Regions from separate parts of the Actinacidiphila reveromycinica genome, predicted to be linked through region 3. Evidence: riboswitches for the same ligand, from Rfam matches in the RefSeq annotation. Region 3 holds a riboswitch; each other region holds the start of a gene.

Region 1 (3,246 bases), 5.2 Mb from region 3:
CCCTACTCCAAGCTGCTCCAGGAGCGCATCGTCTTCCTGGGCACGCAGATCGACGACACCTCGGCCAACGACGTGATGGCCCAGCTCATCCACCTGGAGAGCGCGTCGCCCGACCAGGACATCAGCATCTACATCAACTCCCCCGGCGGCTCCTTCTCCGCGATGACCGCCATCTACGACACGATGCAGTTCGTGACCTGCGACGTGGCGACGGTGTGCATCGGCCAGGCCGCGTCGGCGGCCGCCGTCCTGCTGGCGGCCGGCGCGCCGGGCAAGCGGATGATCACCCCGGGCGCGCGCGTCCTCATCCACCAGCCCTCGATGGGCGACGTGGTGCAGGGCGACGTCTCGGACCTGGAGATCCAGGCCAACGAGATGCTGCGCACCCGCGACCAACTGGAGGCCCTGCTGGTCCGGCACACCGGGCAGACGGCGGAGCGGGTGGCATCGGACCTGGAGCGCGACACGATCTTCGACGCGGAGGCAGCGGTCGCGTACGGCGTGGCGGACCTGCTCACCACCAGCCGCAAGACGGGCGCGGACCTGGGCGGTCCGGGCAGGCGCGGCACCGGCCCGGGCGGGACGGGCGCGCGCGGCACCGGCCCGCGGTGAGCCGGCGTGGCCGCCGAACTCCCGCCGCTGCCCGCCCTGACCCGCTCCGAGGGCGAACTCGTCGACTGCTACCTGGAACTGGTCGACCTGATGGGCCGGATCAACCCCTCCCGCACCACCGACACCTACACGGCGCTACGGGCCGCACAGGCGCTCGTCGGTCGGGCGGTGGCACTGCGGGACGCGCTCACGGTGATGCACCTGCGCGGCGAGACGGACCTGCACCACACGACGCTCGGCCGCGCCCTGCGGGTGCTGGACGGGGAGCGGCGCGCCGCGCGGGTCACGGTCGCCCCCGCGCCGACCGAGGGCGCGGAGGGGCGGGACGGCCCCGGCGGCTCGGGCGGCTCGGGCGGCTCGGGCGGACCCGCCCACCCCTGACCCGACCCGCCGACGCTCACCATCCGTCACCGGTATGCGCGACACGGCCGACCTGGTGGGTCAGCCCATCGGCGTAGCGGAAGCCGCCGCCGCAAACGGGTGCGCGATTGCGCGTGTCGACTGGACATCCTCCGTCGCCGCCCCCGTCCGTGCAGTTCAGGCGGTACGGCGGCGCCCGGCCGGCGGACGGCGGACGCGAGGGTCCACCCGGACGGCGGAGATGTGACGAAGCTCACATCGCGCGTTTCTGTCCCGGCGCCGCCGTGTCGTATGCGTAACGATCCGTGGTGACGACAAGCCCCCGCCGCCGTGGCGGGGCGGTCCGTGCGGATGCCCAGTCCTGCCGACGCGCGGATGCCAGGTCGACACGAGTGCAGTGGCAGGAGCGGAGGACCCAGCACGACGGGTCGGTCCGCGCCCGCCGGACCCGGCGGGCGCCGGAGCACCCTTGGGGTGAAGCCGCTGCATGCGGCCGGGCGTCTTCGCCAGCCCGAACCCGACAGGTCACCCTTCGCAGGCTGATGACGAAGGGTTGCGCATGTGTACGCCCAACCGCATCTGCTTCCGGCCGGCCGCTTCCCGGCTCTCGCGGCTCGGAGCCGCCTCCCTGCTCACCGCGGCGGCCGTCGCCGTCCCCAGCCTGCTGCCCGGCGCCGCGCAGCGGGCGGACGCCGCCACCCTGGCGGCCAAGGCGCTGAGCGTCGCCGCGTCGAAGAAGGGCTCGCCCTACCAGTGGGGCGCGAGCGGGCCGTCCCGCTTCGACTGCTCGGGCCTGACGCTGTACTCGTTCAAGCGGGCGGGCAAGCAACTGCCGCGCACCGCCGCCGCGCAGTACAACGGCACCACGCACATCTCGGCCGGTTCACGCCGGGTCGGCGACCTGGTCTTCTTCCACAGCGGCTCGTCCGGCTCCTCCGTCTACCACGTGGGGATCTACGCGGGCGGCGGCAACATCTGGCACGCGCCCAAGACCGGCACCACCGTACGGCTGGAGCACATCTGGTCCAGCGCCGTCTGGTACGGGCGGGTGAACTGACCGGGTTGACGGGGCGTCATATCGCCGTGGCCCTGCCCCAGCCGCGGGCGACCCGCCACGCGGCCACCGCGCCGCCGACCAGCGCCACGGCCAGCAGCACCGCGATGCCGGTCAGGGTGCGGCCGGTGTCGCCCGCGGCGGCGTGCCGCAGGCAGTCGGCGCCCCAGTACCCCGGCGAGGCGGGCGCGACCGCGCGGACCCAGCCGGGCAGCGTGGAGATCGGGACCAGCGCGCCACCGAGCGTGGTGAGCAGGAAGGCGCCGATGTCGAGCACCGCCGAGAGCTGGCCGTAGCTGCCGGCGAGCAGGCCGACGGCGCTGCCCATGCCGAGCAGGGCCAGACCCCACACCGCGCAGGCGACCACCAGCAGGCCGGGGTCGGCCACGGGCATGCCGAACACCACGACGCCGAAGCCGAGGACGACCACCTGCTGCGCGGCGAGCACGCCCAGTACCGGTACGGCCTTGCCGACCAGCAGCTCCACCGGCCGCACCGGGGTCACCCGCAGCCGGTCCCAGGTCCGCCAGACCCGCTCGGAGAGGATCGAGCTGCCCACGATCGACAGCGCGAGCAGGGAGAACATCACCAGCGAGCCGATCACCGCCTGCGTGGTACCGGCCGCTCCTCCCTGGGCGGCCTGGTAGAGCGGGCGCATGGCGAGCAGCATCATCAGCGGCATCACCAACCGGCCGATCAGCGGGCCCGGTTCGTTGAGCAGCACCGCGGTGTTGTGCCGGATCAGCACCCCCGTGCGCAGCAGACCGGGGCGCGGCTCGGCGCGGGCCGAGCCGCGCGGCTCGGCGCCGGCAGCGGCGGGCGGCTGCGCGCGGGCCCCGGCGTACGGCTCCGGGTCGGTCCGCGCGTGCGGATCGGTGGGCGGGCGCGACCCCGGGTCATGCCGCATCGGACACCTCCTGGCGGCCCGGCGCGGCGGCGGCCAGCGCCGCGTACAGGTCGTCGAGATCGGGGCGGCGTACGTCCACCGCGGTGGGCGCGCAGCCGGCGCCGAGGATCGCCGCGAGGTCGGCGGGCGGGTTGCGGGTGGCGACGCGCAGGCCGTCCGGGCCGAACGGGCGGGTGCGGGCGCGCAGTTCCTCGGGCAGGTCCGGGCGCGGGGCGGACGGGTCGAGGGTCACCCGGATCTCGCCGGGCAGGTCCCGGGTGAGCGCGGCACGCTCCCCCCGGGCGACCACGCGGCCGTCCCGCGCCACCGCCAA
Region 2 (3,246 bases), 1.7 Mb from region 3:
CGCGTCCGGGCCGTGCTCGTCGACGATCGCCCGCAGTCGCGCGGCCGTGCGCGCCACCGCCTCGGCGACCGGCACCGGCTCGGCAGGGCCGCCGCGCTCCGCCCGGACCAGGGCGGTGGTCAGCCGGCCGGGCGCGGCGAGCATGTCCGCGGTGGTGGCGCCCTTGGTGCACAGCCGACCGGAGTTCGCCGGGTGCTCCTTGTCGCCGGACGCCTTGACCACCCTGCGCCGTCCGTCCGGCCCGGTCGTGACGTCCAGCACCATCCCGCAGCCCACCCCGCAGTACGCGCAGACCGTGCGGACCTGTTCGGCCGCGCCGCCCGGCCCGCCCGCGCCGGGGGGTGGGGACGCGGGTGCGGACCCCGGCACGGGCACGGTCGCGGGTGCGGGCACGGTCGCGGACACGCGGCTCCCCTCTCGGGTACGGCTGACCGTCGCACCGTACGAAGGGCCGGTTTCGCCCCGGTCACGCCCGCGAAGCGTGGCCGGTTACGCCCCCTGCACAGGCACCGTCACCCGGGTGTGAGGATCGCGCCCCCCACATCCCGCGCCCCGCCCCCGCCCCGGGCCGTACGGCCCGCCCCGCCCCGGGCCGCCCCGCCCCGGGCCGTACCGCCCCGGGCCGTACCGCCCCGGGCCGCGCCGCCAGTCACCCCGCATCCGCGCGGCCCCGCGTCCGCACCGCCCGCGCCCCGCCCCGCCTCAGCCGCCGTTCACCAGCCGGATGTACCGCACCCAGTCCCAGTTCGGGCCCGGGTCGGTGTGGTCGGTGCCCGGCACCTCGACATGGCCGATGATGTGCTGCCGGTCCTTCGGGATGCCGTACTTGCCGCAGATCTCGGCCGTGAGGGCGGCGGATGCGTGGTACATCGCGTCGGTGAACCAGGACGCGTCGTCGACCCAGCCCTCGTGCTCGATGCCGATGCTGCGGGTGTTGTAGTCCCAGTTGCCCGCGTGCCACGCCACGTCGTGTTCCCGGACGCACTGGTCGACGGCGCCGTCGGCGGAGCGCACGACGTAGTGCGCCGTGGCGGCGTGGGCGGGGTCCTGGAAGAGGCTGATGGTGTCGGCGAAGGTCTCCTGGGTGACGTGGATGACGACCATGTCGATCGCGTAGGTCGTGGGCCGGTTGGACGCCGTGTAGTTGGCGGTGCTGGCCGGAGCCCAGGTGGCGCCGGGGTAGTCGACGGCGGCGGCCGCCGAGGCCCGGCCGCTGCCGGCCCACAGCCCGCCGGTGAGCGCGGCGCCCGCGGCGGTGCCGAGCGCGAGGCCGCTGCGCAGCAACGACCGTCGGGTGTGGGGGAGTCGAGGGCTGTCGGGGCGTTCCATGGGGGGCTCCCTGTGGGGTCACGGATGGTCAAGTTCATGACAAGAACGTCGGGCCCGCCCATCGTGGGGCGCGCGTCCGCGACCTGCCAAGCGGTTCGCGCAATGGCAGAGGTCCATGCCACTGGCGGATCGGCCGCGCGATCCCCGCGGCCGCCTGCGCGCCGAGTTCGCCCGCTCACGCACCGTGGCCACCGAGCCCCCGTTCCGATAACGACTGATGCACGCTCACATCACTTCCCGGCCACATCGGCTGACCGATATGACCGCTCCATCCCTACCCACCCTGCTTTGTTCTCACGCCCAACTCTCGGATTCGGCTTGGAAAACGACTCCGGCTCTATTAACGTTCGATAACGCAGCGCGGTCGTCACCGCCGCCGCCAGGACGGCGGACCGCGCGCTTGCCGAATCCCGTCCGCGGGAACCGGGGACCCGAGAAAATGGGGTGAATCGGGCAGCGTTCAGGCCCGTAGGAGACCTTCTTCCTCCGAACCCGTCAGCTAACCCGGTAGGCGAGAGGGAAGGAAAGGAGAGCGCCCGTCGTGGCGTCCGACCAGCTTGCCTACGCACCCGCCCGCCCCGACGGCGACTTCGCCGGCCAGGAGCGGGACGACCTCCGGCTTCCGCGCCAGCGGGCCAACGGCCTCACGGCGAACGGCACTTCCGCCGCTCTGACCTCTCCGGGTCCGCTGGGCGCCCCCGCGCCCGCCCCCGTTCCCGCGTTCGCGGCCTTCGCCAGCGTCGGAGCGGCCGGCCTGGCCCCGGCCCCCGCGGCCGAGCCCGCCGCGCGCCCCGCCCGGTACCCGCTGCCCGACGCCGTGATCGGCGGCGCCCCGCTCGCCGGCCCGCCGTCGTACGACCCCAGCGCGCTGACCCTCCCCGCGCCGGAGTCCGCCGCACCGGCCGCCGCCGGGGCGACGACCCTGCTGACGCGGCCTGTCGCCGAGCCCGCCCCGGTGGAGCCGGACGAGGCCGGGACCGCCGGCCCGGTCGCCGACGAGGCGCTCGCCGCGCGGACCGCCCTGGACCTCGCCCCGGTCCGGGACCCCGGGCCCGCCGTCGCCGACGAGGACCCCGCGCCCACCGGACCTGAGGCCGGGCCCGTGGCAGAAGCCGAGCCGGCCGCTCCCGCCGACCCCGGCGCGGCCCTCTGCGCGCGCCTCCTCGGCCAGGTCGCCGCCCAGCGCGAGGCCGTCGCCCGCGCCGAGCGCGAGGTGGTCGAGAGGGCCGAGGCCGCGCAGGCCGCCCGGGAGGCCGCCGAGCGCAAGGTGCGCGAGCAGGTCGCCGCCGCGAAGGCCGCCGCCGAGGAGAAGGTCCGCGAGGAGGCCGCCGCGGCGGTCCGCGCCGAGGCCGAGCGCCTGGCCCGGCTCGCCGCCTCGTACATCAAGCCGGTCGCCTGCGCCACGCTCGGCGCCGGGTTCGGCGAGACCGACCCCTGGGCCAACCTGCACAACGGTCAGGACTTCACCGCGCCGACCGGCACCCCCGTGCACGCCGTGCACGGCGGCACCGTCACCTCCGCGGGATGGGCCGGCAGCGACGGCTACCGGGTCGTCCTGACCCTCGACGACGGCACCGAACTCCGGTACTGCCACCTGTCGACCATGGTCGTCACCGACGGCCGGGTCACCACCGGCGACACCATCGGCCGCGTCGGCGCGACCGGCAACGTGCCCGCGCCGCACCTCCACCTGGAGGTGCGCCCGGATGGCGCCGCCCCCGTCGACCCGCTGCCCTGGCTGCGCGCCCACGACGTCGCCATCTAGTCCGGCGAACCCGGCGGTTCGGTGGTCCGGTGGTCCGGTCGGCTCCCCGGCCCGGCCCCGGCATCACCCCGCCTGACGGTCAGGCGTCCACGCCTCCCGGAACCGGCCCGCGCCCAGCCCGCGGAGAGGGCGCGTGCCGAGCCGGTGACGAG
Region 3 (3,246 bases):
GCAGGTCGACACGCTCGACCAGCAGGCCGAGGCGGCCACCCAGAAGTACGACCAGGCGCAGGAGCAGACCGACCGGCAGAACACCAAGGTCAACAAGCTGCTCGCGCAGGTCGCCCGGAAGACGCAGCAGCTCAACGACTCCCGGCGCGTGCTGGGCGAGTTCGCGGCGGCGCAGTACCGCAGCGGCGGCGACCTGACCACCAGCCGCTACCTGCTGTCGGGCGACCCGCAGGACCTTGCCGACGAGGTGCACCTGACGGACGTGATGGGCAAGCGCGAGCACGCCGCGGTCGAGGCGTACCAGACCCAGCAGGTCGCGGTGACCCAGCAGCGGGTCGAGGCGGCCAAGAGCCTGGCCACGCTGACCGCCCAGCAGGGCGTGCTGAAGTCCGCCAAGCAGGACGTGCAGACGAAGCTCGGCGCCGCGCAGAAACTCCTCAACAGCCTCAACGCCCAGGAGAAGAAGCGGCTGGCGCAGTTGCAGGCGCAGCAGGAGGCGGCCGCCAAGGCGAAGGCCGAGAAGCTCGCGGCCCAGGAGAAGGCGAAGCAGGCGGCGGCGGCCAAGGCGGCGGCCGCGGCGAGCGCGACCACCACCACGACCACCTCGACGGCCGGATCCACCGCCGCCGAACAGGCCATCGCCTTCGCCCGCAAGCAGCTCGGCAAGCCGTACGTGTGGGGCGCCACCGGCCCGGACTCCTACGACTGCTCGGGGCTGACCCAGGCCGCCTACAAGGCCGCCGGGATCGACCTGCCGCGCACCACCTACGACCAGGTGAACGTGGGCACCAGGGTGGCGGAGTCCGACCTCCAGCCGGGCGACCTGATCTTCTTCTACAGCGACGTGAGCCACGTCGGGCTCTACATCGGCGACGGCGAGATGATCCACGCCCCGCACACCGGCACCGTGGTGAAGATCGCCCCCATCACCGAGATGCCCTTCTACGCGGCCGTCCGCCCGTAATGGCAGCTGTCGTCCGTGTCGCCACCGCATGACCCGGATGTCCGTCGAGCCCTCCGGTAAAACCCAAGGTCACAAAGCGATTTCGGTCACATTGCAATCCAAACTTCCCAAGATGCCGCGAAGTTGACTACGGTAGCCCGCTAGGTGGTCCGCCTCCCGCCGGCAACGGTCCGGCAGCGCACCGCCTCCGCCTAATCCGGCCACCGGCCGGAGCCGGGGACCCAGGAGCACTTCGGGGTGAATCGGGGCAGACGCGACGAGCGCCGGCCCCGTAGGGCGACCTTCCCCGCCCGAACCCGTCAGCTAACCCGGTCGGCGGTCCACGGAAGGAGTCGCCTCCTTGGCGTCGCACCGCAAGCCGCGCACCCCGATACTCGCGTCGACGGGCGCGCGGGCCGCCGTCGGGATCACCACCGCGGCCCTGGCATCGGTCACCCTCTTGAGCGAGACGGCGAACGCGGCCCCCGCGAAGCCCTCCATCAGCGAGGTCAAGAAGCAGGTCGACACGCTCAACCAGCAGGCCGAGGTCGCCACCCAGCAGTACGACCAGGCCAAGGAGAAGACGGCGGCGCAGCGCACCAAGACCAACCAGCTGCTCGCCCAGGTCGCCGACAAGACCGAGCAGATGAACGAGTCCCGGCGCGTGCTGGGGCAGTTCGCGGCCGAGCAGTACCGCACCGGCGGTCTCGGCTCCACCACGCAACTGCTCTTCTCGGACGACCCGCAGAGCTTCCTGTCGCAGAACCACCTGCTGGACCGGCTGACCGCCACGCAGGAGCAGGCGCTCAAGACGTTCAAGATCCAGCAGGAGCAGGCGTCCGTCCAGCGCGCCCAGGCCACCGCGAGCCTGAAGCAGCTGACCAGCTCGCAGAGCACGCTCGCCACGCAGAAGAAGAACGTCCAGACGAAGCTCGCCGCCGCGCAGAAGCTGCTCAACACCCTCACCGCCGCGCAGAAGGCCAAGCTCGCCGCGTTGCAGCGGCCGAAGACGACCACGTCGTCGTCCTCGTCGTCCTCCTCCTCGTCGTCGTCCGGCACCACCCCGACCTACACCGGCAGCGCCACCGGCCGCGCGGCCGCCGCGATCCAGTTCGCGCTGGCGCAGCAGGGCAAGCCGTACGTCTTCGGTGCCACCGGCCCCAGTTCGTACGACTGCTCGGGCCTGACCCAGGCCGCCTACAAGGCCGCGGGGGTCAGCATCGGGCGCACCACCTGGGACCAGGCCAAGGACGGCACCGCGGTCTCGGAGGCCGACCTGCGCCCGGGCGACCTGGTGTTCTTCTACTCCGGCCTCAGCCACGTCGGGATCTACATCGGCAACGGCAACATCGTGCACGCCCCGCACACGGGCGCGTCGGTCGAGGTCGCCCCGCTGAGCTGGATGCCGTTCGCCACGGCGCGCCGCATCGTCTGACCGCCCGCGCCCGCGCCGGATTCGGCGGAGGGCGCGGTGCCGGCGGTCGGCGCGCTGCCGTCCGCCGGCGCGGTGTCGGCGGTCGGCGCGCTCAGGTCCAGAGCACCGCGATGAAGATGTTGACGACGGTCAGGCCGCCGACCGCGCCGAAGGAGACCGCGTCGACCTCCTCCTCGTCGCGCCTGACGTAGACCAGCCCGAGGATCACCAGCAGCACGGCCAGCTTGACGCCGATCTTGACGCTGCTCAGGTGCCGGTCGTCGGCGTGCGCCAGACCGACGAGTGCCACACCGGTGACCAGCATCGCGCAGGCCCCGTAGAGCATGCCGGGCACGAAGCGCGGCGCGGCACCGACCCGGCCCATCGCCTTGAGCTGGGTGAGGAAGCCGCCCAGCAGCGCCGCGATGCCGATGATGTGCAGCCCGACGAAGACATTGATGAGGGTGTCCATGCGCCGGACCCTACGGCGCGCATAGCACCGGGCGGCGGGCGGGGTGCCGTATCGCGGGCTTCGGTCGCCCGGCGCCCGGATGCGGGCGGGTCACCCGTCGGACGGCGGTCGGATCCGGTCGGCCGCGACGGAAAGCGGGCAGTCCCGGACAGTGGGCCCGGGTGGGGTCGGGGGCAGGTTTAGCGTCACTGGCAGGTGGCCGGTACCCATCGCCGACGGCTCGTCCCCGGCGCGGCCACCTCCGCCGGGCCCGGCGGCGCCGCGTTCCCCCGTGCACGGTGCCGCCGGGCCTCCCCGACGAAGGAGTGACGGCCGCATGGCCTCGCACAGTCGCCGCAGTCGCCACCGCCGCGGCCCGGCCCCCGCCCCGGTCCCGCCGGTCGGCCCGGCGGGCCGCGCGGCCTCCGCCGGCCGGCC

Evidence for each region. Region 3 has a riboswitch for cyclic di-AMP ahead of RVR_RS22580 (C40 family peptidase). Riboswitches for the same ligand answer to the same signal wherever they lie in the genome.
Region 1: another riboswitch for cyclic di-AMP. It lies ahead of RVR_RS00670 (C40 family peptidase); the one in region 3 lies ahead of RVR_RS22580 (C40 family peptidase).
Region 2: another riboswitch for cyclic di-AMP. It lies ahead of RVR_RS15000 (M23 family metallopeptidase); the one in region 3 lies ahead of RVR_RS22580 (C40 family peptidase).

The regions. Positions count from the first base shown of each region.
Region 1 is NZ_AP018365.1:149,790-153,035, forward strand. It holds gene RVR_RS00660 (ATP-dependent Clp protease proteolytic subunit) at 1-612, shown strand, start outside; gene RVR_RS00665 (hypothetical protein) at 619-993, shown strand; cyclic di-AMP (ydaO/yuaA leader) riboswitch at 1,403-1,528, shown strand; gene RVR_RS00670 (C40 family peptidase) at 1,532-2,029, shown strand; gene RVR_RS00675 (ABC transporter permease) at 2,046-2,933, opposite strand; gene RVR_RS00680 (ABC transporter ATP-binding protein) at 2,923-3,246, opposite strand, start outside.
Region 2 is NZ_AP018365.1:3,641,388-3,644,633, reverse strand. It holds gene RVR_RS15010 (bifunctional nitrate reductase/sulfite reductase flavoprotein subunit alpha) at 1-264, opposite strand, end outside; gene RVR_RS15005 (N-acetylmuramoyl-L-alanine amidase) at 703-1,329, opposite strand; cyclic di-AMP (ydaO/yuaA leader) riboswitch at 1,721-1,858, shown strand; gene RVR_RS15000 (M23 family metallopeptidase) at 1,871-3,094, shown strand.
Region 3 is NZ_AP018365.1:5,304,207-5,307,452, reverse strand. It holds gene RVR_RS22585 (C40 family peptidase) at 1-964, shown strand, start outside; cyclic di-AMP (ydaO/yuaA leader) riboswitch at 1,143-1,297, shown strand; gene RVR_RS22580 (C40 family peptidase) at 1,305-2,378, shown strand; gene RVR_RS22575 (hypothetical protein) at 2,470-2,829, opposite strand.